Regions from separate parts of the Nocardioides albertanoniae genome, predicted to be linked through region 3. Evidence: predicted binding sites of a transcription regulator. Region 3 holds the regulator's gene; each other region holds the start of a gene.
What was found. The regulator LexA, encoded in region 3, represses DNA repair genes until DNA is damaged. The targets are predictions, from matches to a motif close to TCGAACANNTGTTCGA.
Positions count from the first base shown of each region.

Region 1: the regulator LexA is predicted to act here: its motif matches at 7,274-7,289, upstream of FB381_RS04690 (alpha-ketoglutarate-dependent dioxygenase AlkB).
Region 2: the regulator LexA is predicted to act here: its motif matches at 3,931-3,946, upstream of ruvC (crossover junction endodeoxyribonuclease RuvC).

Region 1 is NZ_VFOV01000001.1:981,418-991,827, forward strand. Features, by position in the region: gene FB381_RS04650 (flavin-containing monooxygenase) at 1-296, shown strand, start outside; gene FB381_RS04655 (AraC family transcriptional regulator) at 446-1,414, shown strand; gene FB381_RS04660 (tetratricopeptide repeat protein) at 1,431-2,180, opposite strand; gene FB381_RS04665 (vWA domain-containing protein) at 2,177-3,079, opposite strand; gene FB381_RS04670 (VWA domain-containing protein) at 3,079-4,137, opposite strand; gene FB381_RS04675 (hypothetical protein) at 4,128-4,631, opposite strand; gene FB381_RS04680 (DUF58 domain-containing protein) at 4,618-5,505, opposite strand; gene FB381_RS04685 (AAA family ATPase) at 5,525-6,538, opposite strand; gene FB381_RS04690 (alpha-ketoglutarate-dependent dioxygenase AlkB) at 6,643-7,254, opposite strand; gene FB381_RS04695 (GntR family transcriptional regulator) at 7,413-8,126, shown strand; gene FB381_RS04700 (hypothetical protein) at 8,128-8,478, opposite strand; gene FB381_RS04705 (DUF4031 domain-containing protein) at 8,540-8,797, shown strand; gene FB381_RS04710 (MFS transporter) at 8,922-10,202, opposite strand; gene FB381_RS04715 (HD domain-containing protein) at 10,261-10,410, opposite strand, start outside.
Region 2 is NZ_VFOV01000001.1:2,260,453-2,270,862, reverse strand. Features, by position in the region: gene secD (protein translocase subunit SecD) at 1-1,209, opposite strand, end outside; gene yajC (preprotein translocase subunit YajC) at 1,218-1,607, opposite strand; gene ruvB (Holliday junction branch migration DNA helicase RuvB) at 1,695-2,777, opposite strand; gene ruvA (Holliday junction branch migration protein RuvA) at 2,784-3,383, opposite strand; gene ruvC (crossover junction endodeoxyribonuclease RuvC) at 3,380-3,919, opposite strand; gene FB381_RS10780 (YebC/PmpR family DNA-binding transcriptional regulator) at 4,096-4,863, opposite strand; gene pdxT (pyridoxal 5'-phosphate synthase glutaminase subunit PdxT) at 4,988-5,560, opposite strand; gene pdxS (pyridoxal 5'-phosphate synthase lyase subunit PdxS) at 5,557-6,453, opposite strand; gene FB381_RS10765 (inositol monophosphatase family protein) at 6,532-7,317, opposite strand; gene pgsA (phosphatidylinositol phosphate synthase) at 7,314-7,955, opposite strand; gene xylB (xylulokinase) at 8,098-9,507, opposite strand; gene xylA (xylose isomerase) at 9,517-10,410, opposite strand, start outside.
Region 3 is NZ_VFOV01000001.1:4,396,480-4,406,889, reverse strand. Features, by position in the region: gene FB381_RS21090 (ATP-dependent DNA helicase) at 1-106, shown strand, start outside; gene FB381_RS21085 (MXAN_6640 family putative metalloprotease) at 199-1,764, opposite strand; gene FB381_RS21080 (alkaline phosphatase D family protein) at 1,880-3,580, opposite strand; gene lexA (transcriptional repressor LexA) at 3,681-4,451, opposite strand; gene FB381_RS21070 (LysM peptidoglycan-binding domain-containing protein) at 4,630-5,007, shown strand; gene FB381_RS21065 (hypothetical protein) at 5,138-6,049, opposite strand; gene nrdR (transcriptional regulator NrdR) at 6,515-7,015, shown strand; gene FB381_RS21055 (vitamin B12-dependent ribonucleotide reductase) at 7,193-10,123, shown strand; gene FB381_RS23985 (hypothetical protein) at 10,327-10,410, opposite strand, start outside.

The DNA.
Region 1 (10,410 bases), 3.4 Mb from region 3:
GTGCCGTCTGGATCGGCTCCCACCTCGCCGGCGGGCACGACCTGCCGTCGGCCGAGGAGATGGAGTCGCACGTCGCCGAGCGGGTCGCCTGGATGCGTGAGCGCACCGACGGCCACCACGCCCGCGGCACCAACGTCATCCCGTTCTCCATGCACAACATCGACGAGGTGCTCGACGACGTCGGGCTCGACATCGGCAGCGCGACCAAGGCGAAGCAGTGGCTGCTGCCGATCGACCCGAAGGCGTACGCCTCGATCACTCCCCGTCTCGCGCGGAAGCTGGCGGCGAAGGGGTAGTCCACCCGACGAGATGCCGGCATATATGGGTGGGGTCGGCATCTCGTCGGGAGTGGGACCTTTGACGGTGATCGCGCCGAGATCCCGCGTAGACGGCTTCGGCTCCACTACGCTGTTCGGTCCGTCGAGCCTCGCTCCAGGAGCCCCCATTGCCCCGTCCTCTACTGGGCCGTCACAACCTGATCGCCACCACTGACGTCGACCAGGCGCGCGAAGCGGTGGCGGAGCGGTTCTGCTCCCACTACCTGGCGCTGACCAAGGCGGGATCGCAGCTCGACATGGTGCACAACGCCGCGCCCCTGGGCGACGACGTGATGCTCAACTACATGCGCTACGGCGACGAGGTGCGGATCACGCCGGGCACCTTCGACGACTTCTACCTGATCCAGCTCCCGCTCGCCGGCACCGCCAAGGTCAAGGTGGGTGAGCAGGTCGTGCTCGCCGACCGCACCCGCGCCTCGATCGGGTCGCCGACCGAGGCTGTCGACATGCTCTGGTCCGACGGCTGCGAGAAGCTGCAGGTCTACATCCGGCGCAGTGCCGTCGAGGAGGCCGCCGCCGGGCTGGGGTCCTCCGGCCCGGTCGTCTTCGACCCCACCCTCGACCTGGGTCGTCCCGAGGTGCGCGACTGGCTGAAGATGGTGCGTCTGGCCTACGACAACGTCGAGGCGGGCGGCTCCCTGATGAGCTCACCGCTGGTCGCCGCGCCCTATGAGCAGGCGCTGATCGGCGGGCTGCTCACGGTGCAGGCCAACACGTCGTTGGAGATCGCGCCCGAGCACGCCTCCTCCAGCATCTCGCGGGCCGTACGCATGGCCGTCGATCTGCTCGAGGCCCAGCCGGACCGCGCCTGGAAGGTCGCCGAGCTGGCCAAGGCGGTCGGGGTCTCGCCCCGCACGCTGCAGGAGGGGTTCCAGCGCGACCTCGGCACCACGCCGTTGGAATACTGGCGGCGGGCCCGGCTGGAGCGTGCCTACGCCGACCTGCTCGCCGCGGACGCCAGTGCGGTCTCGGTCACCGAGGTCGCGGCCCAGTGGGGCTTCTTCCACCTCGGCCGGTTCTCGCAGGCCTACCGCGCGCAGTTCGGAGAGCTTCCGTCTCAGACGCTCATGCGCTGAGACTCACCGCTGAACTTCACCACTGGGGCTCGTCGCTGAACCCGCCGTAGTCGTCGAGGTCGGCGTCGTCGCGCCGGTAGTCCTCCCCGTCGCCGTTGCGCTGGTCGAGCTTGTCCTCCTTCTCGCTCTGGTCCTGCGGCTTCTCGGGCGGCGGCTTCTCGTTGCTCTGCGGCGGCGGCTGCTTGGGGTCGAGCTTGTCCTCGAGCCGCTCCTGGGCCGACTTGCCCTGCTGCGACTGCTCCTCGCCCTGCCCGGAGGAGGTGGGGCAGTCACCGTCCTTCAGCGTGGCGAGCGCCTCCTCGTAGGCCGACTTCGCCAGCTCCTGGTCACCGGCGTCTCGCGCCCGGTCGCCGACCGCCTCCTGGGTGAGCGACATGTTGATGCGTACGGTGCACTCGTGCTCCTTCGGCGCACGCTCCAGGGCCTCGCCGAAGTAGGCGATGGCACGGGCGTTCTCGCCCAGCAGGAAGGCGGCGTTGCCGGCGTCGAAGTGAGCGATCCACGGCTGCAGGACGTTGAGGCCGCGGTTGGCGTCGTAGTGCTCCATCGCGCTCGCGGCGTCGCGCTCGTCCCAGGCCTCGAGGCCGCCTCGGTCGTGGTGGCCCATCACGACCACCTTGATCAGGAACGCGAGCGCGATGACCACGGGCACGATCCCGATCAGCAGCAGCACGCGGCGCAGCTGCTCGCGGGTGGTCGGGGCCGTGCTCGACGCTCCGGCCGACCCGGCGGCGTCGTCGACGGGCGTCTCATCGGTGACGGTCATGACAGCACCTCCTCGGCCTCGTGGCCGCGGCGACGGTGGCCCCACAGCTCCCACAGCAGCAGCGCGATCAGCGGGAAGCCGAAGATCCAGACGCGCGAGACCTTGGCTCCGGTCGCGGACTCCTCGGTGAGCAGCTTGGAGTCCCAGGTGGAGGCCTCGGTGGCGATCTCGGCAGGGTCCGTCGTCGTGCGATGCAACGACTCCAACCCCATCTGGGAGGCGATCTCACGCAGGTTGGCCAGGTCGATCTTGGAGCGGGCCTCCTGGCCCTCGCCGTCCTTGAGGTAGCCGTCCTGGGGGCGTTCGTCGTCCCAGGGCATCCGGCCGCCCTGCTCGGTGCCGTAGCCCAGCACCACTCCGCCCGCCGAGAGGTCGTTCACCTCGGAGAACGACTCCTGGTCGCCTCCGCCACGGGTGTTCTCCCCGTCGGAGGCGAACACGACGATCCGGCGTCGCTCGGGATAGCGCTCCCGGTCACGCTCGAGGGCGTCGACGACCTCCTCGCGCGGGGCATCGACGGAGGAGCCCGAGCCGTCGAAGGCACGCTCGGCGTAGAGACCGTCGACCCACGCGTCGAAGGCGGTGGTGTCGTAGGTGAACGGCATCTCCGTGCGCACGACCTCGCCGCCGAAGGTGATCGCCCCGAATCGCACCGAGGGCAGCTCGGCGGAGAGCGCCTTGAGATCCTTCTTGAGCAGCGCCATCCGAGACACGTCGCCCGGTCCGTCCTCGGCGACCATCGACCGGGTGCGGTCGACCACGACGAGCACGTCCAGGTCGGCCGTACGCATCTGCGACGGTGCCGCGCCCCAGGTCGGACGCGCCAGGACGACGACGGTGAGCAGCACGATCAGCACACGGCGGGCGATGGTGAGGATCTGCCAGGTCTTCGCGCTCATCACACCCGCTCCTTCGGGCGGGCCATCGGCGGTCGAGCCTGCCGAGACCAGGCCGTCGGCGAGAGGCCGCCGGAGCGGAAGAGGGCGTAGAGCCAGCCGCCGAGGAGCATGAGCACCCCGAGCACGATCGTCGCGATCGGCCAGCCGGGGGCGTCACGCACCTGATACTTGGGCGGCTCGACGACCTCGTCGGCGGAGAGCTTGTCGATGCCCGCCAGGATCGACTCGATCGAGCCGTCGTCGCCGAGCAGGGAGAAGGTGCCGCCGGTGTCGGTCACGGCCTGCTCGAAGCTGGCGCGCTTGTCCTCCTGGAAGCTGAGGTCGGAGGAGCCGATGCCGAAGAGCTGCACGTCGCGCTCGCTGGCGAACTTGGTGGCCTCGGGCAGCGAGTAGACCGGTGGGCCGCCCTGCGGGTCGTTGTCGGAGGCGACGATGACGGCCCGGCCGCGCTCGGAGTTGGACATGTCGAACCGCTTCACGCAGGAGACGATGCCGTCGCTGATCAGCGAGGCGCGCTCCTTGCCGAGATAGGTGCCGGCGACGTACTCCTGGTCGCCGAGGGCGAAGGCACGGCCCGCGCGGCCGAGCTCGTCCTGCACCCAGCCGTAGTCGTCGGTGAGCGGGAAGACGGTGACCGCGGCGTCGCTCCACAGCACCAGGCTGACCCGCTCGCCGTCGAGGCCGTCGACGAGCTGGGAGTAGGCCTGGGTGACCTGGGTGTCCTCGTCGAACATCGAGGTCGAGGCGTCGAGGCAGAGCACGATGTCGCGGGTGGAGTAGCGGTGCTGGCTGACGTCGGTGGCCTGCGGGCGGGCGATCAGCCAGATGCAGCCGATGACGGCGAGGGCGACTGCCGCGGTCTGCCACCAGGAGAGCCACCGCTGCTGGGTCGCGAGCTCGCGGAAACGGGGGAGCCGTCGCAGCCGCTCGGTGTGAGCGACCAGCACCGCATCGACGGGACGGCGGTGCACCCGATCCGCCCAGACGACGATCGCCACGGCCGCGGCGATCGTGATGACGAGCACGATGACGCCGATCAGGGGCCACTTCAGGTCCATGACGTCACCACCTGCCGAGCCCGGCCGAGCGCCTCGGGGAAACGGTCGGCCGCCCGGCCCTCCTCGTCGGAGGCGAAGGCGGGCGGGTACATCACCTCGACGGCCATCGCCAGCGGACGGGTGCGGGGGTCGCTGCGTACGCTCGCCCTCAGGTCGGCGAGCACCATCTTGTCGGCCGGCACCTGGCTGACCTCGGCGACGTAGTCGCGCACCGTACGGCTCAGGTGCTGATGCCCGACCCGCGCCGGTAGGTCGCCGCGGCTCACCGCGCGCTCGATCCGGTCGATCTCGGCCAGGTGCTCGGCTCGTACGTCGCGCGCCGGCGGCACCCACGGCGTCTCGACCTCGACGGTCGGCTTCGGCCGGCGGGTCAGCACGATGACCGCCAGGTAGTAGAGCACCACGGCGGCCAGCAGCGCGAGCGCGAGCACCAGCCACCACCCCGAGTGGGCGATCGGCTGCTGGAACTCCTCCGGGACCTCAGCGCCGCGCATGCCGGTGCCTCTCCAGCAGGTGGAAGATCGCGCCGATGGCGGTGGAGTCGTCGCGGACGCGCTGGTAGGCGATGCCGAGACGGTCGAGGCTGCCGCGCAGGCCGTGCTCCTCGGTGGCGGCCAGCTCTGCGTACTGCGCCTGGAGGACGGCATCGCCGCTGAGCCAGCCGGGCAGGGCGGCGACCGTGTCGACGTCGACCGTCGGCCCGCTGCCGGTCACGGCGGCCGTCGGGTCGAGATCGTCGATGCCGGCGACGAGCACCTCGTGCTGCACGGTGAGGCGTCGCAGCACGGTGGCCATCTCCTCGCTGAGCTCGTGCTCGTCGGTGACGACGAGCAGGATCGCCCGGCGGCGTACGTTGGCGGCGATGTGGCGCAGCACCGCGACGATGTCGGCCTCGGCCGCGTCGACGCTGGTGGCGTCGTGGGCCAGCCCCAGCGCACGCTCGAGCGCGATCTCGGTGTCGGCGGGCTTGGTGAGCTTCTGCACGCTCGAGTCACCGTAGGCGACCGCGACCTTGTCGCCGTGGCGCACGCCCAGCCAGCCGACGAGCCCGGCGGTGAAGATGGCCAGGTCGCGTTTGGTCGTGGTGCCGGTCGCCTGGGCGGCCATGCTCCGGCCGGTGGAGATCGCCAGCAGCACCAGGTGCTGCCGCTCGGCGGCGAACCGCTTGACCAGCAGGGTGCGCGAGCGGGCGGTCGCCTTCCAGTCGATGTCCTTCACGTCGTCGCCGGGCACGTAGCCGCGAAGGTCGTGGAAGTCCATGCTCCTGCCCGTCTGCAGCGACGCGTACTCACCGTCGAGCAGACCCACCACCTTACGGTGGGCGTGGATCATCAGCCGCGTGCGGATCCGGGGGAGATAGGTCGCCATGTCGTGTGTCTCGGCCAGGTCAGGGGCTCGGCACCGCGCGGACCAGCGCGTCGACCAGCATCTCGGGCTGGACCTTCTCGGCCAGGGCCTCGAAGCTGAGGTGGAGCCGGTGACGCAGGATGCTGTGGCGCAGCTCGCGGACGTCTTCGGGGGTGACGTAGGAGCGCCCGAGCAGCAGCGCCGCCGCACGGGAAGCCTGCAGGAAGGCGATCGAGGCGCGCGGTGACGCGCCGATCTCGACGTAGGAGCCCATCTGCGGCCCGAGCAGCTTGTCGGCGTTGCGGGTGGCCTGCACGAGGGCGACGATGTAGCGCTTGATCGCCGGGTCGACGTAGACCCGCTTGGTGAGCTCCTGCAGCCAGATCACGTCGTCGGGGGAGGCCACCGGTGCGGTGTCGTCGTGGTCGGGGCCGAGGGTGCCGGCCTCGATGCGCTCCAGCACGACGAGCTCCTCGCCGTCGCTGGGATAGTTGACGATCTCCTTGAGCAGGAACCGGTCCATCTGTGCGTGGGGGAGGACGTAGGTGCCCTCCTCCTCGATCGGGTTCTGCGTGGCGAGCACCATGAACGGGCGCGGCAGCGGATGGATGTGGCCGGCGATCGAGGTCTGGCGCTCCTGCATCGCCTCGAGCATGGCGCTCTGCGTCTTGGCCGAGGAGCGGTTGATCTCGTCGAGGAGCACGAAGTTGGCGTGCACGGGGCCCAGCTGGGTCTCGAACTCGTGGTTGCGCTGGTCGTAGACCTGGGTGCCGATGATGTCGCTGGGCAGCAGGTCGGGGGTGCACTGGATGCGGGAGAACTGCGCCTTGACCGTCTGGCTCAGGGTGGAGGCGGCGAGCGTCTTAGCCAGCCCGGGCACGCTCTCCAGCAGCACGTGACCCTCGGAGAGAAGCGCGATCAACAGCGCGGTGCGCAGCCGCTCCTGCCCGACGACTCGGCTGCTGAAGGCGTTGCTGACCCGCCCGACGATCTCCTTCGCCCTCGCGAGGTCTTCGGCGGTCGGCGGGGCGAGGGGTGGTGCTGTCGTGGTCAAGGCGGCTCCAAGGCTTCGGCTGGCGGTCCCATCCTTTCCTACCAGCGTACGGAACGCATCCGGGCCCCGCCTCCGGACGGTGGACCGCCCGCTGGTCGCCGGGATCAGAAGACGTTGCGAGGCCGGAACTGGACCGAGATCCGCGGGCCGGCGGAGGAGACCTTGGGGATGGCGTGCTCCCAGGTGCGCTGGCAGGAGCCACCCATCACGACGAGGTCACCGTGGCCCATCTCCACGCTCATCCCCTTGCCGCCACCATGAGGTCGCAGCGCGAGCCGGCGCGGATCTCCGACCGAGACGATCGCGACCATCGTGTCGTTGGTGCGGCCGCGGCCGATCTTGTCGCCGTGCCAGGCGACCGAGTCGTTGCCGTTGCGGTAGTAGCAGCAGCCGGCAGTCACGAACGGCTCGCCCAGCTCGGGCAGATAGTGGGCGGTGAGCCGGCCACGGGCTTCGGCCAGGCGGGGGTGGGGGAGCGGATCACCCTGCATGTAGGTGTGCAGCAGGCGCGGCACCTCCACGACGCGGTCATACATCTGACGGGTCTCCTCGTGCCACGGGACCTCGCTGACCAGCGTCTCGAAGACGTCGTCGGGTTCGGGCAGCCAGCCGCGGGCGATGTCGACCCAGGCACCGCGGTCGAGGTGGAGCCGCTCGTAGGCAGGCTCGGTGGTCTCGTCGTCGGCGGGCGCGAAGAGTGTTCCCTGGAAGTCCACTCCTGCAGTGTACTCGTTATCGAACACTTGTTCTAGTGAATCGAGCGGTTTCGGTTTCGTTGCAGCCGAACTGCCTCATCTCGTTGCAATGTCACAACTTGACCAAACCTGGGGCATACGCCGGACGTACGCCGGAAGGACACCTACGCTCTGCTTTCATGGTGCGGTCGGTCGCGGGTGAGCGCTCGCTCAAGCACGTCCAGATCCGGGAGTACGTCCGAGAGCTGCTCGCCGGTGAGCAGCCGGGGGCTTCGGCGCCGTCCGAGCGCGACCTGGTGCAGAAGTTCAGCGTCGCGCGGGCGACGGTGAGGCAGGCGCTCGACGCGCTCGTCGCCGACGGTCTGCTGGTGCGGATCCCGGGGCGGGGCACCTTCGTGGCCCGGCCGCCGCGGATGGCGAGCGCCGTGATGGGCTTCAGCGAGGAGATGGCTCGCCGAGGGATGCACGCGAGCTCGGAGACGCTGATGCTCAAACGCGAGAAGGCCGGCCCCACCATCGCGCGTTGGCTGAGCGTGAGCCCGGGGACGTCCGTGGTCCACTGGCGCCGGCTGCGCAGCGGCGATGGCGTGCCGATCTGCATCGAGGACGTCTACCTCGACGAGGCGATCGTGCCCGGGCTGCTCGAACGCACCGCGCCCACGAGCCTCTATGCCGAGCTGGCCAGCCGCGAGATGCGCCCGACGTGGGTCGACGACACCTTCCGTGCCGACGTGGCCAACATCGAGGAGGCCACCCTGCTCGGCCTCTCGGTCGGTGTGCCGGTCCTCCGCAGGCAGCGGAGGTCGGTCGCCAGCGACCGCTACGTCGAGATGTGCCGCTCGGTCTACCGCGCCGACCGGTATGCGCTGCACCTGCAGCTCGGGCCGTCCTGACTCAGAGGTCGCCCAGCGACGCGACCGCGTCGCCGCTCTCCTCGCAGATCCAGATCGGGTCCGGCCCGCCGAGGTCGGGGGTGATGTGGAGCGAGTGCACCGGCGCCTCCGGCGGGCACGAGACGCACACCGGCCAGCGTGCCGACCTGTCTGAGTCGAAGAGCAGGTCCTGCACGTCCTGGGCGACCAGCCCGGCGACGTACGCCTTGCCCTCGGGCCACTGCTCGACCCACCAGCCCCGCTGGGTCATGGCGTCCTCGAGGGCGGAGACGGCGGCTGCACCTGCGAGTCCACGGGCCTCCAGGTCGTGGAGGACCTTCGCCCGAGCATCGAACAGCACTGTCGTGTTCATCGAGGCCATTGTTGCCGACGGATCAAGCCCGCGGTAGCGGTGCGCAGGGTATGAAGGGGTCGTGATCCTCATCGACCCGCCGAACGTACCCAGCCGTGGCCGGATGTGGTCGCACCTCGCCAGCGACACCTCCTACGACGAGCTGCATGCCTTCGCCGGCCGTGTCGGAGTGCCGCCGCGCGGTTTCGACCGAGACCACTACGACGTACCGGCGGAGGCCTACGACGACATGATCTCTGCCGGTGCCGTCGCCGTCTCCTCCCGCGACCTCGTCTCCGCCCTCATCGCCGCCGGCCTCCGCCGTCGCAAACCCCGCTAGCCGAGAAGTCACCCCTGCAGGTCGAGAGGTCAGGTCTGCAGGTTGAGAAGTCGGGTCTGCAGGTCGAGAAGTCACCCCGTGACGTCTCGGCCTGCAGGAATGACGCTTGGGCCTGCAGGAGTGACTACTCGGCCTGCAGGCCTGACGCTTCGGGGTAGGGCTTCGAGATGCGACGGGTGGTGAGCCAGATCGCTGTCGAGATCAGCAGGCCGAGGCCGCCGCCGAGGAGGAAGCCGCCCTGCCAGCCGATCATGTCGATGGCGAAACCGGCGGCAGGGGCGCCGACGGCGCTGCCGAGGGTGATGGCCGAGCCGTGCCAGCCCATCACCTCGCCGCGTACGGACGAGGAGACCCGGCTGGTGATCGCCTCGAGCGCGGCGGTCAGGGTCGGTGCGCAGAAGAACCCGCTGACCAGCAGCAGCGCTGCGAACGAGATCGGTTCCGGGGCGATGGCGGCGAGCATCGTCGTCGCCCCCAGCAGCACCAGCATCATCGCGGCCGACGGATGGCTGTTGAGCGCACCGTAGATCAGCGCGCCGAGCAGCGACCCCAGGGCCCAGACCGCCATCACCAGGCCGAGATAGGTGGTCCGGTCGAAGTCTCGCATCGCGGCGACGGTGCCGAGATCCTCGGCGACGAGGATGAGCGAGGCGGCGAAGGTGCCGGCGAGGAGGAGCACGACGCCGGGGCTGACCCAGGTGGGCAGCCTCCAGCGCCGGGACGAGGGCTCGGCGGCGCCGCCGTCGGCGGTGGCCACGGCGGCGGGGATGGCCGCCGCGACGGCAGGTACGGAGGCGGTCGCCTCGGCAGGGTCGACGCTCTCGCTCTCCGTGATCGCCGGGTTGAGCAGCCAGAGCCCGACGGCTGCCACGATCCCGAGCCACTGGCTCAGCATCAGCGCCCACGAGGTGCCCAGGTAGCTCGCGCCGAGCACCCCGATCAGCGGCCCTGTCATGAAGCACAGCTCGGTCATGACCGCATCGGCGCTGAGCGCGGCGGTGCGCTTGCCGGGGCCGACCGAGCGGATCATCACCTGCCGCACGACGGAGAAGGACGGCACGGTGAACAGGCCGGCCACGGCGACCAGCGCGAGCAGCGGAAGGTAGCCGACCCACGGCGCCACCGACCACGCGATCGGGAGCACGGCCAACGGCAGCAGGAGCGTACGCCGCAGGCCGAGCCGGTCGAGCAGCCGACCGAGCCACGGCGCGGAGATCGCCATCGCGATCGCGAGCACGGTCGAGACCAGGCCGGCCTCGGCGTAGGAGCGGTCGAGCGGGCCGACCACGTGCAGGGTCACGATCACCGCCGACGCCGGCATCGGCAGGCGCAGGAACAGACCCAGCACGAGGATGCGGCGAACATCGGGAATCCGCCACAGCTCGGCGTACGTCTGGAAGCTCACCGCCAGATTCTGTCACCGGCGATCGGCCCGCCACCAATCGTTATCGATCAGGTGACAGTTATGGAGCCAGGGTCTCCATCTCGGCCGCGATGTTGGCCCGGGCGGCGGCCTCCCAGCTGATCCTCGCGTAGGGGGTCGAGAAGAGCGACTCCTTCTCCAGCAGGCCCTCCAGGACCTGGGCGCGGCCGACGCGGAACTCCTCGTCGGA
Region 2 (10,410 bases), 2.1 Mb from region 3:
CGACCCGATCACCACGATGCTCATCGCGCGGTAGTAGAGGACCGAGAAGACCACCACGAGGATCAGGCCGATCAGGCCCGCCCAGAGTCCGGCGGTGAGCTGGTTGCCGGCGAGGCTCGGGCCGATGACCCGGGTCTGGATGCCTTCCTCGGGGAAGTCGAGCGGCAGCGAGCCGTACTTGAGGTTGTTGGCGAGCGCGGCCGAGGTCTTCTGGGTGAAGTCACCGCTGATCTGGGCGCCACCGCTGATCCGCGAGTCGGCGGTCGGGGCGGAGATGACCTTGCCGTCGAGGACGATCGCGAACTGCTCACCGGAGCCGGCGATCGCGCCGGTGGTCTCGGCGAAGGTCTTGTTGCCGTCGGACTTGAAGTCGAGGGTGACCACGTAGTTGGCCTGCTGCTGCGGGATGCCGTAGGAGGCTTCCTTGATCTCGGTGCCTTCGATGACCGCCGGGGTCAGCAGGTAGGGCGCGCCCTGGTCGTCACAGGTCAGCAGCGGCTGACCGGGGACGTCCTCGATCGGGTCGGAACCGGGCGCGGGGCAGGAGAAGCTGCTGTACTTCGTCGCCCACTCCGTCGGCGGCTGGCGCATGAACTTGACCGCGTCGTCGACCTTGACGGTGGCGTTGTCGCTCTTCTTCTCCGCGTCGGCGTCGGCCGAGGCGCTCGGCTTCGACGACGCGTCGCCGGAGGCCGACTCGCCCTCGCTGGGCGAGGCCTTCTCGCCGGCGAACGGCGCACGCGGGGAGGTGCCGGGGGCGGCGCCACCGGTGGGGTCCTGCTGGATCATCGAGCCGGGGTCGTTGCCGCCCGCGCCGCCGCCACAGGGCTTCTGCGGGCTGCAGGCGACCAGACGGAAGCGGAGCTTCGCGGTCTGACGAACGCGCTCGGCGGTCTCCTGCTGCACCTTGCCGGTGCCGGGGATGGAGACCTTGATGACGTCGTTGCCCTCGGTGGTCACCCGACCACCGGTGATGCCGCTGCCGTTGACGCGCTGGTCGATGATCGACTTCGCCTCGTCGAGGCTCTCCTTCGGGACCGAACCGCCCTCGGAGTTCTTCGCGGTCATCGAGATCTCGGTGCCGCCGCGCAGGTCCAGGCCCAGCTCTGGCTTCCAGGTGCCGGCGAACGCGATGCCACCGAACATGATCGCGATCGCGAGGAAGAGCAGAGCCAGGGTCCGGCCGGGGCGCGCTGTCTTGCGTGCCATGTTGGTGGTCAGTCCTTCTTGTCGAGGTCCACGATGACGTTGTCGGCATCCGCGGAGGTCTTCTCGGCCGGGGCCTCGACGGCGTCGTCGCTCGCCTCGTCGGTCTCCTCGGTCTCGTCGGCCTCGTCGATCTCGTCGGCGGGCACGACGTCGACCTTCTGGGCGACCGCCTGACGCACGACCTGGATCACGACGCCGTCGGCGATCTCGACCTTGATGTTGGTCGTAGTCTCCTCGACCTCGGTCACGGTGCCGAAGACGCCAGCGGTCAACATCACCTTGTCACCCGGCTGGAGGTTGAGCTGCAGCTCACGGGCCTGCTTCGCACGCTTCTGCTGAGGCCTGATCAGCAGGAAGTAGAACAGGACGATGATGACGATAAAAGGCAGGAATTCCACGGGGGTTCGGCTCCGACAGTCTCAGGGGTCACCGGCAGTCGCTCGGCGACGTGCAAGTCTAACCAGGCACCTGGTTGAGAGTGTGACTCAGGGCTCATCCCAGAGCGAGTCGGCCGACCAGGCCGCGGCCTCGGCACTGGCCGGCACCGGCAGCCCCAGGTGACCCCAGGCGGCCGGGGTCGCGACACGGCCCCGCGGCGTACGGGCCAGGAAGCCGGAACGGACCAGGAACGGCTCGGCGACCTCCTCGACCGTCTCGCGCTCCTCCCCCACCGCGACAGCGAGGGTGGAGATGCCGACCGGGCCGCCGCCGAACCTGCGGCACAGGGCGTCGAGGACGGCGAGATCGAGGCGGTCCAGGCCCAGCGCGTCGACCTCGTAGAGGTCGAGCGCCTTCGCGGCGATCTCCTGGGTGACGGTGCCGTCGGCCTTGACCTGCGCATAGTCGCGTACGCGGCGCAGCAGCCGGTTGGCGATGCGTGGTGTGCCGCGGGAGCGGCCGGCGATCTCGGCGGCGCCGTCGTCTTGGAGGGTGACCTCGAGCAGGCCGGCGGAACGGCGCACGATCAGCTCGAGATCCTCGGGCTCGTAGAGCCCGAGGTGGCCGGTGAAGCCGAACCTGTCGCGCAGCGGCCCGGGGAGCAGGCCGGCCCGGGTCGTGGCACCGACGAGCGTGAACGGCGGCAGGTCGATCGGGATGGCGGTCGCACCGGGGCCCTTGCCGATGACCACGTCGACGCGGAAGTCCTCCATCGCCAGATAGAGCATCTCCTCGGCGGGGCGACTCATCCGGTGGATCTCGTCGACGAAGAGCACCTCGCCCTCGTTGAGGCCGCTCAGGATCGCGGCCAGGTCGCCGGCATGGGTGATGGCCGGGCCGGAGGTGATCCGCAGCGGGGCCGACATCTCGGCAGCGATGATCATCGCGAGGGTGGTCTTGCCCAGCCCCGGAGGCCCGGAGAGGAGCACGTGGTCGGGGGCCCGCTCGCGTCGGCGGGCCGCCTCCAGGACGAGACTGAGCTGCTCGCGCACACGTTGCTGGCCGATCAGCTCGTCGAGCGTCTTGGGGCGCAGCGCCGCCTCGACGGCGCGGTCGTCACCGTCGGCCTCGGCAAGCGTGAGGGATGCGAAGTAGTCGTCCTCGGCCCGGTCCAGGTCGTCCTCGTGCATGGGGTCCTACGCCTTCGAGAGGGTGCGGAGCGCGGCGCGGAGCAGCAACGAGATGTTGGCCTGGTCGCCGGCCTCGGGCTCGATCGCGGTGACCGCCTTGTCGGCGTCCTTCGCGCTGTAGCCCAGCCCGACCAGAGCCTCGCTGACCTGGTCGCGCCAGGGGGCAGACGCCGCGGTCGGCGCCGGCGCGGCGGCGGTGCCGGCGGGCGCGCCGACCCTGTCCTTGAGCTCGAGGATGACTCGCTGGGCGCCCTTCTGGCCGATGCCGGGCACCTTGGTGAGGGTCTTGGTGTCTTCGCTCGAGATGGCCAGGCGGATGCCGTCGGGCGAGAGCACCGCGAGCATCGCCTGGGCGAGCTTCGGGCCGACCCCGGAGGCGGTCTGGAGGAGCTCGAAGAGGGTGCGCTCGTCGGTGTCGGTGAAACCGAACAGGGTCAGCGAGTCTTCGCGCACCACCAGGCTGGTCGGCAGGTGTGCCTCCTCGCCGGGGCGCAGCGTGGCCAGCGTGTTGGGGGTGCAGAGCATCTCGATGCCGATGCCACCGACCTCCACGACGGCGGTGGAGAGGCTGACGGCGGAGACGGTGCCGCGCACGGACGCGATCATCGGGTGATCCTTCTTCTCGGTTGCTGAGCGGCCGCGGCCACCGCGGCCTCGATGCGGTTGTTGGCCCCGCCACGCCACTGGTGGGTGATCGCCAGCGCCAGCGCGTCGGCCGCGTCGGCAGGCTTCGGCGCAGTGGGCAGCCGCAGGATGCGGGTCACCATGGCGGTCACCTGGGCCTTGTCGGCCCGACCGTTGCCGGAGACCGCCGCCTTGACCTCGGAGGGAGTGTGCAGCGCGACCGGGAGCCCGCGGCGGGCGGCGCAGACCATCGCCAGGCCGCTGGCCTGGGCGGTGCCCATGATCGTGGACACGTTGGAGCGCGCGAAGATGCGCTCGATCGCCACCGCCTCGGGCCGGTGCTCCTCGATCCAGGCGTCGATGCCCTTCTCGATGCTCACCAGGCGGTCCCAGACGGGCAGGTCTGCCGAGGTGCGGATCACGCCGACGTCGACCATCGACAGCGGCCGGCCGAGCGATCCGTCGACCACGCCCATCCCGCACCGGGTCAGGCCGGGGTCGATCCCAAGCACCCGCATCAGCACCTCCATCGAACGTCTGTTCGTAGCGTACAGACTCCCGAACTCGTCACCGATCCCAGACACGCCCGGACGCCGAAACGTCACTCCCGCAGGCCGAAGCGTCACATATGCAGGTCGAGCGGTCACCGTGGTGACCGCTCGACCTGCAGGGGTGACTTCTCGGCTGAGGAGGGTCAGGCGTCGACGGCTTCCATGACCTCGTCGGGGATGTCGGCGTTGGAGAAGACGTTCTGCACGTCGTCGAGGTCGTCGACGACGTCGATGAGGCTGAAGACCTTGCCGGCCGCGGCGGCGTCGGCGACAGGGATGTCCATGCTCGCCACGAACTGCACCTCGGCGGAGTCGTAGTCGATGCCGGCCTCCTGCAGCGCCGTACGCACCGCGACGACGTCGCTGGCGTCGGAGAGGATCTCGAAGGACTCACCGAGGTCGTTGACGTCCTCGGCACCCGCGTCGAGGGTGGCCTCGAGCAGGTCGTCCTCGGCGACTTCCTTGCCCTCCTGCGACTTCGCCACGACGACGACGCCCTTGCGGTCGAAGAGCCGCGAGACCGAGCCCGGGTCGGCCATGGTGCCGCCGTTGCGGGTGACCGCGGTGCGGACCTCCATCGCGGCGCGGTTCTTGTTGTCGGTCAGACACTCGACCAGGAGGGCGACACCCTGCGGGCCATAGACCTCGTACATGATCGTGGTGTAGTCGACGCCGCCGCCGTCGAGACCGCCGCCACGCTTGCGGGCGCGCTCGATGTTGTCGTTGGGGACGGACTGCTTCTTCGCCTTGTAGATCGCGTCGAAGAGGGTCGGGTTGCCGGACGGGTCAGGACCACCCATCTTGGCTGCGATCTCGATGTTCTTGATCAGCTTCGCCCACAGCTTGCTGCGCTTGGCGTCGATCGCAGCCTTCTTGTGCTTGGTCGTTGCCCACTTGGAGTGGCCGCTCATCTGGAAACCGTCCTTTGCCCCGCGTCGTCGCTGTGCTTGTCGAGCCGCCACCGGCTCCGTCGTGTTCTCAGACGAGCTACAGGGCAGCAGAGGGCCCAGTCTAACTACGTGCCGCCGCTCACCCTCAGCAGCAGGTCTCCAAGAAGAGCCGGTGCAGCCTGTCGTCGGCGTTGACCTCGGGGTGGAACGAGGTCGCCATCAGCGGGCCCTGGCGTACGGCGACGGGGTGAGCGGCCACACTGGCCAGCACCTCTACGCCGTCGCCCACCTCCTCCACCCACGGCGCACGGATGAAGACGCCGTGCACCGCGCCGTCGAGCCCGGTGAGCTCGAGGTCGGTCTCGAACGACTCCGTCTGCCGCCCGAACGCGTTGCGCCTCACGGTGATGTCGAGGCCCCCGATGGTCTCCTGGCCCTGCGCGGTATCCAGCAGCCGGTCGGCGAGCAGCACCATGCCGGCGCAGGTGCCGAGCGCCGGCATGCCCGCCCCGACCCGCTCGCGGAGCGGGTCGAGCAGGCCGAACGTACGCGCGAGGCGCCACATCGTCGTCGACTCACCGCCGGGGATGACCAGGGCGTCGCACGCGTCGAGCTCCTCACGGCGGCGTACGGACGTGCCCTTCACCCCCAGGCGGTCGAGGGCGGCGAGGTGCTCGCGGACGTCGCCCTGGAGGGCGAGCACGCCGACGGTGGTCACCAGCCGCGCTCCGCGAACTGGATCGAACGGGCCGGCTCGTCGACGTTGAGGCCGACCATCGCCTCACCGAGCCCGCGGGAGACCTTGGCGACGACATCAGGGTCGTCGTGGAAGGTGGTGGCCTTCACGATCGCCTCGGCGCGCTCGGCGGGGTTGCCCGACTTGAAGATGCCGGAGCCGACGAAGACACCCTCCGCGCCGAGCTGCATCATCATCGCGGCGTCGGCGGGGGTCGCGATGCCGCCGGCGGTGAAGAGCACGACCGGCAGCTTGCCGCCCGCGGCCACCTCCTTGACGAGCTCGTAGGGCGCCTGGAGCTCCTTGGCGGCGACGTAGAGCTCGTCGTCGGCGAGGGTGGTGAGGCGGCGGATCTCGCGCCGGATCGTGCGCATGTGGGTGACCGCGTTGGACACGTCACCGGTGCCGGCCTCGCCCTTGGAGCGGATCATCGCCGCGCCCTCGGTGATGCGGCGCAGCGCCTCGCCGAGGTTGGTCGCGCCGCACACGAACGGAGCGGTGAAGGCCCACTTGTCGATGTGGTTGTCGTAGTCGGCCGGGGTCAGCACCTCGGACTCGTCGATGTAGTCGACACCGAGGCTCTGCAGCACCTGCGCCTCGGCGAAGTGGCCGATGCGCGCCTTGGCCATCACCGGGATGGAGACGGCCTCGATGATGCCGTCGATCATGTCGGGGTCGGACATCCGGCTCACGCCGCCCTGGGCGCGGATGTCGGCGGGCACTCGCTCGAGCGCCATCACCGCCACTGCGCCGGCGTCCTCGGCGATCTTCGCCTGCTCGGGGGTGACCACGTCCATGATCACGCCGCCCTTGAGCATCTCCGCCATCCCGCGCTTGACTCGCGAGGTGCCCGTCGTGTTCGTGCTGTTGTCCATGCGCCGATCGTAGGTCGGATCAGCGCGTACGCCGCTACCAGAAACCGCTGGTCAGGCCACTGTTGTCAAAGTGGACTGCTAGGCCAGGGCTCGGGTGGCGTCGGCCACGGCGGTGGGCGTGCCGGCGAGGGACCAGAGAACTCCCCCGGCCTCGACCTGAGTCGTCGCGCCGCCGGCGCCGAGCACGAGCCCCCAGCCGGGGAGGCGGTCCCAGTCGGGCACGGAGTGCTGGCAGAAGAGATGGAGCTTGCCCTGGGCGATGGCGGTGAGGTCCATCGAGCCGGAGCCGAGGATGCGGATGGAGGCGGCTCCGCGGGCGACGCGGATGTAGGCCTCGCCGGCCGGCTGGCCCAGCTTGGAAGGGTGCAGATAGGTCGTCAGGCAGCCCAGGGAGAGCGGCAGGTCGGACATCGCCTCGAGCGGTTCACCGTTGCGGGTGGTGGGCAGCTCGGGGCCGCCGACGTAGACGGCGTCCTCGGCGGGCGAGTAGACCGCGCCCAGGACGATGCTGTCGGCGTCGGCCGGGTCGCCGTCGGTCAGGGCGAGGGCCGAGCACCACCAGTCGAGGCCGCGCACGAAGTTGTAGGTGCCGTCGACCGGGTCGATCGTCCACACCCGGCCCGTGGTGGACTCGCGGGCCGAGCCCTCCTCACCGAGGATGCCGTCGCCCGCGTGCTCGGCGGCGAGCCGCTCGACGATCGCCTTCTCGGCGGCCTTGTCGGCCGCGGTGACCAGGTCGGAGACCGACGTCTTGGTCTCGATCGAGTCGCCGATGCCCTCGCGGCGCATCCTCGCCGCGAGCGAGCCTGCCTCGCGCACGAGCTCGGTGGCCAGGCGTACGTCTGCTTCGGTGGGCACGGTCATGAGGCTGCCTCCTCCTCTGCGGTGGCCCGCTCCTCGGCGAGGGCCTGGCTGCGGACGGTCCAGACGCGCTGCCCCACGGTGACGGTGGAGGCGACGGCGAGGATCCACAGAGCGATGTAGATGAGCAGGTCGAGGTCGAAGATGCCGGCGAAGCCCGTCAGCACGAGGACCAGGACGAGCCGATCGGCGCGTTCGGCGATGCCGACGTTGGCGGTGAAGCCGAGCGACTCGGCGCGGGCGCGGGCGTAGGAGGTGACCGCGCCGATCACCAGGCACCACAGGCTCAGCGCGAGATAGAGGTCGGAATCGCCCGGCCCGGCGAAGTAGAGCGCCAGGCCACCGAAGACCGCGCCGTCACCGATGCGGTCGAGAGTGGAGTCCCAGAAGGCGCCGAACTTCGAGCTGCGCCCCATCGCGCGCGCCATCGCGCCATCGATCAGGTCGCTGAAGACGAAGCAGGTGATGAACACGGTGCCGGGCAGCAGCTCGCCGCGCGGGTAGAACGCCAGCGCGCCGACCGCGACCCCGATCGTGCCGACGAGGGTGACGACGTCGGGGCTGATCCGCAGCGCCACGAACAACCGGACGATGGGCGCGAGGACGACTCCCTGAACGAAGCCTTTGATGTGATCCAACATGGCGCGGCCACGGTATCGGACGTTGGCGTCGGTCGAGCCGCCGGAGCCGCAAGGCGGAGGCGTGTCGAGACCAACACAGTGCGAACAATCGGGATCGGACTGTGTTGGTTTCGACACGCTCGGCCGCAGGCGGCCTCGCGGCTCAACCAGCGGAGGTGCTGACGCCTTCGGTGAGGTCGCGGACCTCGGCGTAGCGGGCACGGACGGCGGGGTCGGGGTCGGCCTGGAACGTCTCGGTGCCGGCCATCGGCCACGTCGGTGGCTCCTCGCCGCCGACGAGGGTCCAGGCGGCTTGGCGGGCGGCACCGTCGGCGACGTACTCCCCCGGCTCGGGGACGAGCACGGGATGGCCGAAGACGGCGGGGGCCAGGCGGCGTACGGCCTCGGAGCGGGCGCCGCCGCCGACGAGGAAGACGCGGTCGACCGAGACCCCCTGCGACGTCAGCGCGTCGATGCCGTCGGCGAGCCCGCACAGCAGGCCCTCGACCGCCGCGCGCGCCAGGAAGGCGGGCTCGGCGGTGGACAGGGTCAGGCCGTGGAGAACGCCTCGGGCGTCGGGCCGGTCGGGGGTGCGCTCCCCCTCGAGATAGGGCACGAGGACGAGGCCACCGGATCCCGATGGTGCCTCGAAGGCCAGCTGGGATAGCTCCTCATGGCCGACCCGGAGCATGCGGGTGGTGGCGTCGAGCACGCGCGCGGCGTTGAGGGTGGCGACCAACGGAAGGTAGCGGCCGGTGGCGTCGGCGAAGCCCGCCACCGCTCCGGTCGGGTCGGCGGTAGGGGTCTCCGAGACGGCGCAGGCCACCCCGGAGGTGCCGATCGAGACGACCACGTCGCCGGGCCGGGCGCCGACGCCTAGGGCTGCACCGGCGTTGTCGCCGCAGCCCGGCCCGAGCAGCGCCCCGGCCGAGGTCTCCCCTGCCACCGCCGACGGGTCGAGCACCTGAGGCAGCACGACGTCGTCGCGTCCCAGCGCACGTTTGAGCAGGTCGCGCCGGTAGTCGCCGGTCGCGGCCGAGTAGTAGCCGGTGCCGCTGGCGTCGCTGCGATCGGTGCGCAGCGCCTCGAGGTCACCGCCCCCGGCGAGCTTCCAGGTCAGCCAGTCGTGGGGCAGGCACACGGCAGCCACCCGCGCCGCCGCCTCGGGCTCGTTCTCGGCCAGCCAGCGCAGCTTGGTAGCGGTGAAGCTCGCCACCTGCACCGAGCCGACAGCCTCTGCCCAGGCGGCCGGCCCCAGCTCGGCGTTGAGCGCGGCGGCCCCGGCGGCGGAGCGGGTGTCGTTCCACAGCAGGGCGGGACGTACGACCTCGCCGGACTCGTCGAGGCACACCATCCCGTGCTGCTGGCCGCCCACCGAGACGGCGGCGACGTCGGCGAGACCGCCGGCGGCCTCGGCCGCCGACCGCAGCGCCGACCACCAGGCGGCGGGATCCACCTCCGTGCCCTCGGGGTGGGGCGCGGAGCCGGAGCGGACGAGCGCCCCGGTCTCCGCATCACGGATGACGACCTTGCATGACTGGGTCGAGGAGTCGACCCCGGCGACGAGCGGCATCGGGCGAACCTAACGCACCCCGAGGAGGTGGTCCATGGCCAGCTGGTCGAGATGCTCGAACCCGTAGCCGCGCGTGGCCATCCCCGCGATGTCGTACGTCTCCTCACGAAGTGTCGCCAACGACTCTCCCTCGGCCAGCGTGGGCGTGGCCAGCTCCGGCACGCTCGACGCCTCGAGCGCAGCCGTGACCGCCGGGTCGGAGCGGAACGCGGCCGACTTGGCCTTGAGCGCCAGGTAGTTGCGCATGCAGCCGGCGGCCGACGCCCACACGCCCTCGTCGTCCTCGGTGCGCGGCGGCTTGAAGTCGAAGTGGCGCGGCCCCTCGTAGCCGGCGGTCTCCAGCAGGTCGACGAGCGCGAAGGCTCCGCGCAGGTTGCCGGCGCCGAAGCGCAGATCCTGGTCGAAGCGCGGCCCGTGCTGGCCGTTGAGGTCGAGGTGGAAGAGCTTGCCGGCCCACAGGGCCTGCGCGATCCCGGCGGCGAACGACATCCCGGCCATCTCCTCGTGGCCGACCTCCGGGTTCACCCCGACCATCTCGGGATGCTCGAGGCTCTCGATGAAGGCCAGCGCGTGCCCGATCGTCGGCAGCAGGATGTCGCCGCGGGGCTCGTTGGGCTTGGGCTCGATCGCGAACTTCAGGTCGTAGCCCTGCTCGACGACGTAGTCGCAGAGCAGGTTCACGCCCTCCTGGTAGCGGTCCAGCGCGGAGCGTACGTCCTTGGCGAACGCCGACTCGGCGCCCTCGCGCCCGCCCCACATCACGAACGTCTCCGCGCCCATCTCGGCGGCGAGGTCGATGTTGCGGGCAGCCTTCGCGAGCGCGAACCGGCGCACCGAGCGGTCGTTGGACGTGAAGGCGCCGTCCTTGAACACGGGGTGGCCGAAGAGGTTCGTGGTCACCAT
Region 3 (10,410 bases):
CTACGGTTCGTTCCTCAAGGCCAGCCTGCCGCCGATGTGGGCGACGACCGACCCCGGGCTGGTGCGGCAAGCCCTGAAGCGGCTCTCTGAGTCAGCTTCCAGCTGAGCCGAGTCGGCGCGTTCTGACCAAGAACGACGCCGAGTCGGCGCGTTATAACGCGCCGACTCGACGTTCGTGCAGCTGGTCCTTCGGGGTGATCAGCGGTAGGTCTTGGCCCACCAGCGGTGGGTGGCGCGGTCCGGCGAGGCGGTGCCGTGGCAGGTGAAGGCGGTGCCCTGGCCGCACTTGAAGTTGCTGCTCGCGTTGGCGAAGGTGACCTCGACCTTGCGGATCCGCTTGGACGAGAAGCTCTTGATCGTCTTGGTGGCGATGCCCTTGCGGTTGGGCTTGAGGTGGTAGACGCCGCGGGTGCCGTCGGTGCGGAAGACGCTGACCACGGCGGCGTTGGCGTTGGTGCGGGCCACGTCGACCTTCACCCGCAGCTTCCAGCCCTTGCCGACCTTCTTCGGCACGAGGCGCTGCGAGGCGTACGTCAGGTGCTTGAGGGTGAACTTGCCACCGACGGTCTGGCGCTTGGCGGGCAGCACCTTGCGGCCGTCGTGCACCGGCGGGTAGTAGGCGCGGCCTTCGCTGTAGGTCTTCGACGGGGCCAGGTTGGCGGCGGCGAAGCGGACGTACTCCCGCTTGAGGGTCGTGCCGCGCTCGGCGAGCGCCTGGCGGATCGCGGTGGTGGAGTAGGTCGAGGGGGTGCGGTTCCAGATCCCGAGGATCACAGCGGGCAGGTCGCCGCGCTTCTTCGTGAACTTCTCGGAGAGGTAGCGGAAGAAGATCCAGTTGCCGTAGATGCCGAGGTTGGAGGGGCTGGAGTTGTCCATCGGCTTGCGCTGGTCCTCGAGCTGCCCGTAGGCCAGGTATTGCCGGTTGTCGTTGATGCTGTCGTAGACCTCGTCCTCGGCCCAGGTGGCGGTCGACTCCATCATCCAGCGGTCCTCGCCGGCGTCGTAGGCGAACTGGACGGCGTGGAAGTACTCGTGGGCCGCCGTGACCCGGAGGTTCTCCGTGGGCGTGTTGGAGGAGCCGTACTCGCTGGCGGCGTAGTCGTTGTCGAGCACGCAGTAGGCCGTCGCGGCCTTCTGGGAGACCTTCGTCTCCGGGGCGCAGTAGCCGTAGTAGCCCTCGTCGTAGAGGTTCTGCAGGTAGATGTCGACCTTGCCCGGGGTGACGGCCTTGTCGGCGGCGGGCTTGCGATAGCCGGCCTTCACATAGAGCTTGTGCACCTTGGTGACCACGTCGCGCACCTGCTTGGCGTAGGCCACGGAGGCCTTGTCGCCGCCCTTGCCCGGCGTGTAGTGGACGCAGATGACGTCGCTGCAGGTCTGGGTCAACGCCTTGGGCCGGCGCAGCAGCTCGCGCGCGGCCGCCTTGCTCGAGCGGCCCAGGGAGTCCTTGGCGTTCCACAGGTCGGTGAGCGCGATCGTCGCGTCCGGCCGGCCGGAGACGTGGCGTCCGGGCACGACCTGGCGCGCACCGCGCACGCCCTGGCTGCGCTTGACCTTCTTGGCCGCGTCGAGGGCCTTGCGGGCGTCTTCCTCGGTCATCGGCTTCTCGGCGCTGGTGTCGCCGCCCGTCCTCACCGAGGTCGCTGCTGCGGCCGAGGTCGCGGCAGTGGCGGGCATGGTGGCGGCGAACATCGCCATCACCATGCCTGCGACCACGACGAAGGACAGTTGTTTGCGGTTGCTCCGGCGACCAAGGTTTCGCATCACGTACCAGACGTTCGGGGAAGGCAGACCTCGGCAGTCTAAGCGCACACGACGCGCCCACATCGGTGAAACGCCTACAGCCACGCCATACGGCGTCGGTTCGCGCCGTGGCCGGTCATGACAGCGGCTCTGTCACGCGATGGATGCGGTTGCTTCCGGTCGCCGTGGCGTACGACGTCGACCAGGTCGCCGTCGTGTTGGAGTCGCGGCGCTCGCCGATGGTCCACCAGTCCATCTGGGCCCGGTTGCGGGTCACGTCGAGGATCGAGAAGCCGTGGTCGTCGAAGTTGAGGTGGCGTACGTGGCGGTTGGCGGTCTTGATGATGTTCTCGACCGTCACGCTGACCGTGCGGCGCGGGGCCCCGAGCACGTCTTTGAGGTTGTTGGAGGTGACCGAGGTGGCGACGAACTCGACGCCGGCGGTCTTGCCGAGCGGATAGACGGCCGAGTCGTACGGCAGGTCGCACGCCCACGCGGAGTGGATGTCTCCGGTGACGAAGACGGTGTCGGTGACCGCGTTGTTGCGGATGTGCTCGAAGAGCTCGGTGCGGTCGGCGGTGTAGCCGTCCCACTGGTCGAGGTTGTAGGCGATGCCGTTGTCGGGCAGCAGGCCGGCGACGTCGTTGACCGGTGCGATCAGGCTCTTCGGCAGCGCGCCGAACGTGACCGGCGCGATCATCACCGGGTTGCCGACGATCTTCCACTGCGCGTCGGTGAGCAGGCCGTCCTTGAGCCAGGCCAGCTGCTCGTCGCCGGTGATGGTGCGGTCGGGGTCGTCGACCTTCGCGAGCTCGAGGCGGCTCGCCTGCTCGGAGCGGTAGGAGCGCAGGTCGAGCATGCTCAGCTCGAGCAGGGTGCCGAACCGCAGTCTCCGGTAGATGCGGTCGTGGAGGTGGTCGTCGGTCTCCACCGTCGCGCCCTCGTCATCGGGGCCGGTGTCGACGCGCAGCGGCATCCACTCGTCGTAGGCCTGGTTGGAGCTGGTCTTGCGGTCGATCCAGTCGAACTCGCCCGGCTCGTTGTTCTCCGCGCCCAGCATCCAGGCGTCGTTGGCCGACTCGTGGTCGTCCCAGGTGACGATCCAGGGCAGGCGGGCGTGCGCGTCGGAGAGGTCGACGTCGCGCTTGTACTGCGCGTGCCGGATCCGGTAGTCGGCCAGGGTGTGCATCTCGTGGGCCGGCTCGTGGGGGCGCACGTCGTCGTTGCCCATGCCGTAGCCGTACTCACCCGGGCCGTACTCGTAGAGGTAGTCGCCGAGGTGGATGATCGCGTGCAGGTCGTCGCGCTCGGCCAGGTGGCGGTAGGAGGCGAACCAGCCGGCCTGCAGGTTGGAGCAGGAGACCACCCCGAAACGTACGTTGTCGGGGGTGGCGTCGGCCGCCGGAGCGGTGCGGGTGCGGCCGACCCGGCTGGTCTGGCCGTTGTAGGTGAAGCGGTAGAAGTACCAGCTCTCGGGAGCCAGGCCGGTGACGTCGAGCTTCACGGTGTGGTCGCGGTCGGGGCCGGTCTGCTGCGAGCCCTTGCCGGTGATGCGCTTGAAGTCGGCCGTCGGCGAGATCTCCCAGCGCACCAGAACCTCCTCGCCCTTTCCCGACCCTGCGGTCGCGTCGGCGGTGGGCGTGACCCGGGTCCAGATGACCACGCGATCCGGGAGCGGGTCGCCGGAGGCGACACCGTGCTGGAAATGGTTGAGCGTCGCGCCGGCCGCCTCCGCCGGTGAGGGGAGCGTCATCGTCGCCGCGGCGGCGCCGGTGATGCCGGCCGCCAGGAGGGTGCGGCGATCGAGATGGTTCTGGGCTGGACGGTTCGTGGTCACGCTGTATGAAACGACGCAGCCGCCGGCCCTGTCATGGGCCGGCGGCTGGATTTCACGCAGTGTTCCCGGGTGGTTCCGGGTGGTTCTCGCAACGTTCGGATCAGAGGCTTCGCAGCACAGCGGTCACCTTGCCGAGGATCGTCGCGTGGGTGCCGTCGATGGGCTCGTACGCCGCGTTGTGCGGCAGCAGCCACACCTTGCCGTCCTTGCGCGAGAGCGTCTTGACGGTCGCCTCGCCGTCGATCAGCGCGGCCACGATCTCGCCGTTCTCCGCGGTCGGCTGCTGGCGCACGACCACGAAGTCGCCGTCGCAGATCGCGGCGTCGACCATCGAGTCACCGGAGACCGAGAGCAGGAAGAGCTCGCCGTTGCCGACCAGCTGCTTGGGCAGCGGGAAGACGTCTTCGACGCTCTGCTGGCTCGAGGTCTCCTCGGCCAGGATCGGGCCACCGGCCGCGATCCGGCCGACGAGCGGCACCATGGTCGCGTCGGGGGTGGGGTTGAGGTCGGCGCTGAGGTCGGCCTCGCCGGCATCGCTCTCGTCGCCGGACATCGCCTTGCGGTGGGCCATCACCTCGGGGAGGAAGACCTCGAGAGCGCGGGGACGCTTGGGGTCCTTCCGGATCAGACCACGCTGCTCGAGCGCACGGAGCTGGTGGGCGACGCTGCTGGTGCTGGTCAGCCCGACCGCGGCACCGATCTCGCGCATGCTCGGCGGGTAGCCGCGCTGCTCGATGCTGTCGCGCAGGTGAGCGAGGATGCGCTGCTGACGTGGCGTGAGCCCGGTCGCGTCCGGCGGCCCGTCGGGCAGCTCGCGGACGCGGCTCTTCTTCGAACCACCTGATCCGGTGCCTGTCTTCTGCGTGGTCATGTCAGCACATTAGTCGCATCAGCCCCACGAGTTCAAACATCTGTTCGATCTCGGGAGTGGCGGGTGGCGCGTTGGGAAATTCTTCGAACGCCTACTTGCTTTGTTCGAACACGTGATCTACCTTCGAACACATGCTCGATCGAACACGTGATCGAAACAGACTGATCTGGAGGCCGTGATGAGTGCAACCGTGTATGTGCTGCCCGTAGCCGAGGCGCCGCGCCCCGTGCGGGAAGTGCGTCGCTCGCAGGTGCGGCTCACCCGCCGCGGCCGGATCGTCGTGTTCGCCTTCGCGCTCGTCGTGCTCTTCTCGATCGCGCTCGTCGGCGCTCGGGTCGCGTTCGGGGCCGGCGGTGCCGAGTTTCCAGGCACCTCCTCCTCCGCTCACACGATGGTCGTCGGCGATGGCGACACGCTCTGGGACATCTCCTCGGAAGCGGTAGCCGGCACCGACGCCTCCATCCGGGAGATGGAGCAGACGATCAAGGAGCTCAACAGCCTCGAGTCCTCGATGCTGGTCACGGGGCAGACCCTGATCATCCCGACCGCCCGCTGAGGGCTCCTAGATGTCCGGCTGCCCCCTCACCCCCTGGCGGCCGGCTACCGGGGAAAGACGAGAGTGCCGCAGACGATGGGAAGCGTCTGCGGCACTCTCGCGGTTGTCTGTCGACGACTCGGCGTCTGTGTCAGTGTCGGGGGCGGTAGCTGCCGTCCGAGGTGGTGGGCGGCCACTGATGACTGCGCGAGGCGCGCCGCGGGGGCGGCCACTCGTCCTCCTGCGGCGCCGGCGACACCTGGGACTGTCGCTGGGTGGGCATCGCCTGCGTGGGGATGTCCGCCGCCGGCATCGTCGGGGGCATCGTCGGCCGCGGGCCGGTCTGGCCATAGCGGGCCGGGGCAGCCTGGTAGGCCCCGGACTGCTGGGTCGGATAGCTCCCTGTGCCGTAGCCCGGAGTGTCGTACCCCTGGGTGTCGTACCCCTGGGTCTCGTAGTCGTAGCTCTGGGGCTGTGGCGTCGATGCCGGGGTGGCCGGGTTGGAGTAGTAGGGCTGAGGGGGCGGCGGCTGATAGGTCGGACCGCCGTAGGCCGAGCGGTTGCCCGTGTCGCCGAACGACGAGCGGTTGCCCGTGTCGCCGAACGACGAGCGGTTGCCGGTGTCGCCGTAGGGCGACTGGCTCCCGGTGTCGTAGCCGTAGCTGTCGGCGTAGGGCGACTGGCTTCCGGTGTCGGTGCTGTGCCGGCCGTACGACCCGGTGTCCTCGTAGCCGTAGGAGCTGGTGCCGTAGTAGTCCTGGCTCGAGTAGTCCTGGCCCGGGTATTCCGGGTCCGGGTAGTCCTGCTCCTCGACGTAGGCGTTGGAGTGGCTGCCGGAGTATTCCTCGGCGGGTGGAGCGGTGGGGGAGCCGGTGAGTGCGCGCCAGGCCTTGCCGGCGAAGGTGAAGGTCAGGAAGAGGCAGGCGACCGCGGCGACCGCAGCGATGGCCAGCTTCGCCCAGGCGCCGGACTCGCCGCCGCGTGCGTCGGCCCCGAAACCGACGGCGACCCACACCAGGACACCCCAGATGATGAGGAATCCCAGCGTCGCGATCGCAGGCACGATGAATGGTGGCCGGGGTCCGTTACTGGGGCGCGTGCCTCTCCGCGGCCCGACGCGGTTTCCTCCGGAGATGTTTGTCACGGGGGACATTCTTACTCATCAAGGCCAGCCGGGGGCCGTTGAACCGGAATCTTTAAGTGTTTGATCGCCCGCCGCGCCGGGCTCTCGCGGCGTCTCCTCGGGGCGACACGCCGGGCTCACGGTGAATCGCGATCGGCGCTTGCATCGTCTTGGAGGCGGGCGTACGGTTACCACTACATCTAGTAGTTACACCGCTGTAGTTATCCACATATAGTTCACATGAACAGGTGGATGGTTCACAGCGGTGAGGGTGTTGTTCCACAAGGACTCACGCTCGTATCCACAGATTCCACAGGCATCGGCCGCATCTGGGTCGGGCTGGATCCACAGGCTCCGGGTCCACGTGCCTGGCCCAAAGACCGCGACTCAAGAAAGGGGCTCGACGTGCTCTGTCCGTTCTGCCGCAACAGCGACACCAAGGTGCTCGACTCCCGTGTCGCGGAAGACGGCGGCCAGATCCGGCGCCGTCGGGTCTGCCAGGGATGCGAGAAGCGGTTCACGACCGTCGAGCAGATGCAGCTGATGGTGACCAAGCGCTCCGGCGCCGCGGAGCCGTTCAGCCGCGACAAGTCGGTGCACGGCGTACGCAAGGCGTGCAAGGGTCGGCCGGTCACCGAGGATCAGCTCGCCTGCCTGGGCCAAGAGGTCGAGCAGACGCTGCGGAGCCAGGGTCTGGCCGAGGTGCCCAGCCACGAGGTGGGGCTGGCGATCCTCGCGCCGTTGCGCGAGCTCGACGAGGTGGCTTATCTGCGCTTCGCGAGCGTCTACCGGGCCTTCGGCTCGGCGGACGACTTCGAGCGGGAGATCCAGATGCTGCGTACCGAGCGTGAAGTCCAGGCCCACGAGGCGAAGCATCCGGTCGAGGTTCCGGTGGGCACCGACTAGATCCCACGGCCATCGCTTCGAGGTGGCTCACAGACCGGTCCGGGCGGGCCGTGGGGAAGCGACCCGTCCGGACCATCCAGCAAGGCAGTAACAACAGGAGACTCGACCATCAGCACCGACCAGCAGCACGGCACAACGATCGATGACCACAGGATCGACAACAGGGGGAACCACGAGATGACGGACACAGCAGCAGAGGCACAGGCACCAGCGAAGGCGGGCGCCCGGTTGAAGGTCGAGCGGATCTTCAGCACCGAGGGTGTGCACCCCTACGACGAGATCAACTGGGAGCGACGCGACGTCGTCCAGAAGAACTGGAAGACCGGCGAGACCGTCTTCGAGCAGACCGGGGTCGAGTTCCCCGACTTCTGGTCGCTCAACGCCTCGACGATCGTGACGACGAAGTACTTCCGCGGTGCGATGGGCTCCGAGAAGCGCGAGCAGAGCCTCAAGCAGCTGATCGACCGGGTCGTGAACACCTACGTCGCCTCCGGCAAGGAGAACGGATACTTCGTCAGTGACGACGACGCCGATCTCTTCGGTCGCGAGCTCACCTGGCTGCTCGTCAACCAGCACTTCGCCTTCAACTCGCCGGTCTGGTTCAACGTCGGCACCGAGTCCCCCCAGCAGGTCTCGGCCTGCTTCATCCTCTCGGTCGACGACTCGATGGACTCGATCCTGAACTGGTACAAGGAGGAGGGCCTGATCTTCAAGGGCGGCTCCGGTGCCGGTCTCAACCTCTCCCGCATCCGCTCCTCCAAGGAGCTGCTGAAGTCCTCCGGCGGCACCGCCTCCGGCCCTGTCTCCTTCATGCGTGGCGCCGACGCGTCCGCCGGCACCATCAAGTCCGGTGGCGCCACCCGTCGTGCCGCGAAGATGGTCGTGCTCGACGTCGACCACCCCGACATCGAGGAGTTCGTCGAGACCAAGGCGCGCGAGGAGGACAAGATCCGCGCGCTGCGCGACGCCGGCTTCGACATGGACCTGGGTGGCCGCGACAGCCACAGCGTCCAGTACCAGAACGCCAACAACTCCGTGCGCGTCTCCGACGAGTTCATGCGTGCCGTCGAGGAGGGCAAGAAGTTCGGCCTTCGCTCGCGCACCACCGGTGAGGTCATCGAAGAGGTCGACGCCCGCGAGCTCTTCAAGAAGATCTCGGTCGCCGCGTGGGAGTGTGCCGACCCGGGTCTGCAGTACGACGACACGATCAACGACTGGCACACCAACCCGGAGACGGGCCGCATCACCGGCTCCAACCCGTGCTCGGAGTACATGTCGCTCGACAACTCCTCCTGCAACCTGGCGTCGCTGAACCTGCTCAAGTTCCTCAAGGACGACGACACCTTCGACGCCGAGCGCTTCCAGCAGGCCTGCGAGGTCGTCTTCACTGCGATGGACATCTCCATCTGCTTCGCCGACTTCCCGACCGAGGCGATCGGCGAGACGACCCGCGACTACCGCCAGCTCGGCATCGGCTACGCCAACCTCGGCGCGCTGCTGATGGCGATGGGGCTCGGCTACGACTCCGAGGGTGGCCGCACCATGGCTGCCGCCATCACCTCGCTGATGACCGGCGCCGGCTACAAGCGCTCGGCCGAGCTGGCCGGAGTCGTCGGCCCGTACGCCGGGTTCGCCCGCAACGCCGAGGCGCACCAGCGGGTCATGCGCAAGCACCAGGCCGCCAACGACGCGGTGCGCTCGATCAACCCGGTCGACCGCAACATCATCGACGCCGCCACGAAGGTGTGGAACGACGTCGTCGAGATCGGCAAGGTCAACGGCTTCCGCAACGCGCAGGCCTCGCTGCTCGCGCCGACCGGCACCATCGGCTTCATGATGGACTGCGACACCACCGGCATCGAGCCCGACTTCTCGCTGGTCAAGTTCAAGAAGCTCGTCGGTGGCGGCTCGATGCAGATCGTCAACCAGGTGATCCCGCGGGCGTTGACCAAGATGGGCTACCAGCCCGAGCAGATCGAGGCGATCGTCGACTACATCGCCGAGAACGGTCACGTCATCGACGCCCCGGGTCTGCGCCAGGAGCACTACGAGGTCTTCGACACCGCGATGGGCAAGCGCGCGCTGCAGCCCATGGGTCACGTGCGGATGATGGCGGCGACCCAGCCGTTCCTCTCCGGTGCGATCTCCAAGACCGTCAACCTGCCCGAGTCGGCCACCGTCGAGGAGATCGAGCAGGTCTACCTCGAGTCGTGGAAGCTCGGCCTGAAGGCCACCGCGATCTACCGCGACAACTGCAAGGTCGGCCAGCCGCTGGCCGACGGCAAGTCGGACTCGGCCAAGAAGGACCAGGGTCTCTCCTCGGCCGAGGCGGCCGCGGCCGACGTCGAGCCCGAGGTGGTCGAGAAGATCATCGAGAAGATCGTCTACGCCCCGACCCGCAAGCGGCTGCCGAAGTCCCGCGTCTCGCGCACCACCTCCTTCACGGTCGGTGGCGCCGAGGGCTACATGACCTCCGGTGCGCACGCCGACGGCGAGCTCGGTGAGGTCTTCCTCAAGCTCGGCAAGCAGGGCTCGACCCTCGCCGGTGTCATGGACGCATTCTCGATAGCGGTCTCCGTCGGCCTTCAGTACGGCGTGCCCCTGGAGACCTACGTCTCCAAGTTCACCAACCTGAAGTTCGAGCCGGCCGGCCTGACCGACGACCCGGACGTACGCATGGCGCAGTCGCTCATGGACTACGTCTTCCGCCGGCTGGCGCTGGACTACATGTCCTTCGAGGACCGCTCCGCGCTCGGTATCTACTCGGCCGAGGAGCGTCAGCGCTACCTGGAGACCGGCTCCTACGAGCCGCTCGGCAACGGCTCCACCGCCGCCGAGCTCGTCGAGAAGAAGGCTCCGCAGCACAAGGCCGAGGCCAAGACCGAGACCGAGGTCGTCGACGCCGACATCAAGGAAGACGCTCCGGCCGAGGCGGCGACCACGGACGAGGCCCCCAAGGCCGCCGCCCAGACCACCGCCGAGCTGCTCGAGTCGATCAGCGGCATGGCCATCGACAGCCCGCTCTGCTTCACCTGCGGCACGAAGATGCGCCCCGCCGGCTCCTGCTACGTCTGCGAGGGCTGCGGCTCGACCTCCGGTTGCAGCTGAGTCCTGAGTGACTGAGTCCGGTCCCGCACCCGATGTTGGGTGCGGGACCGGACTGGTTTTCGGGGGAGGGGGTCGACGACCACGCCGTCCTGCAGTTCCAGCTCAGGAGAAGCCCAGGCCCGCCACGTTTCCAGGTGATGCGCGGCGGGCTCGGGATCGGCCACAGAGCTCACGTCGCGCACGATAGGCGCGACCACCGACAGTCAGCGCCCGAGGATGCGGGCGAGCCAGGTGCCGTTGGGGTCCTTGGGGTCGGCGGTGTGCCCGGAGCACCAGCGCCCGGAAGG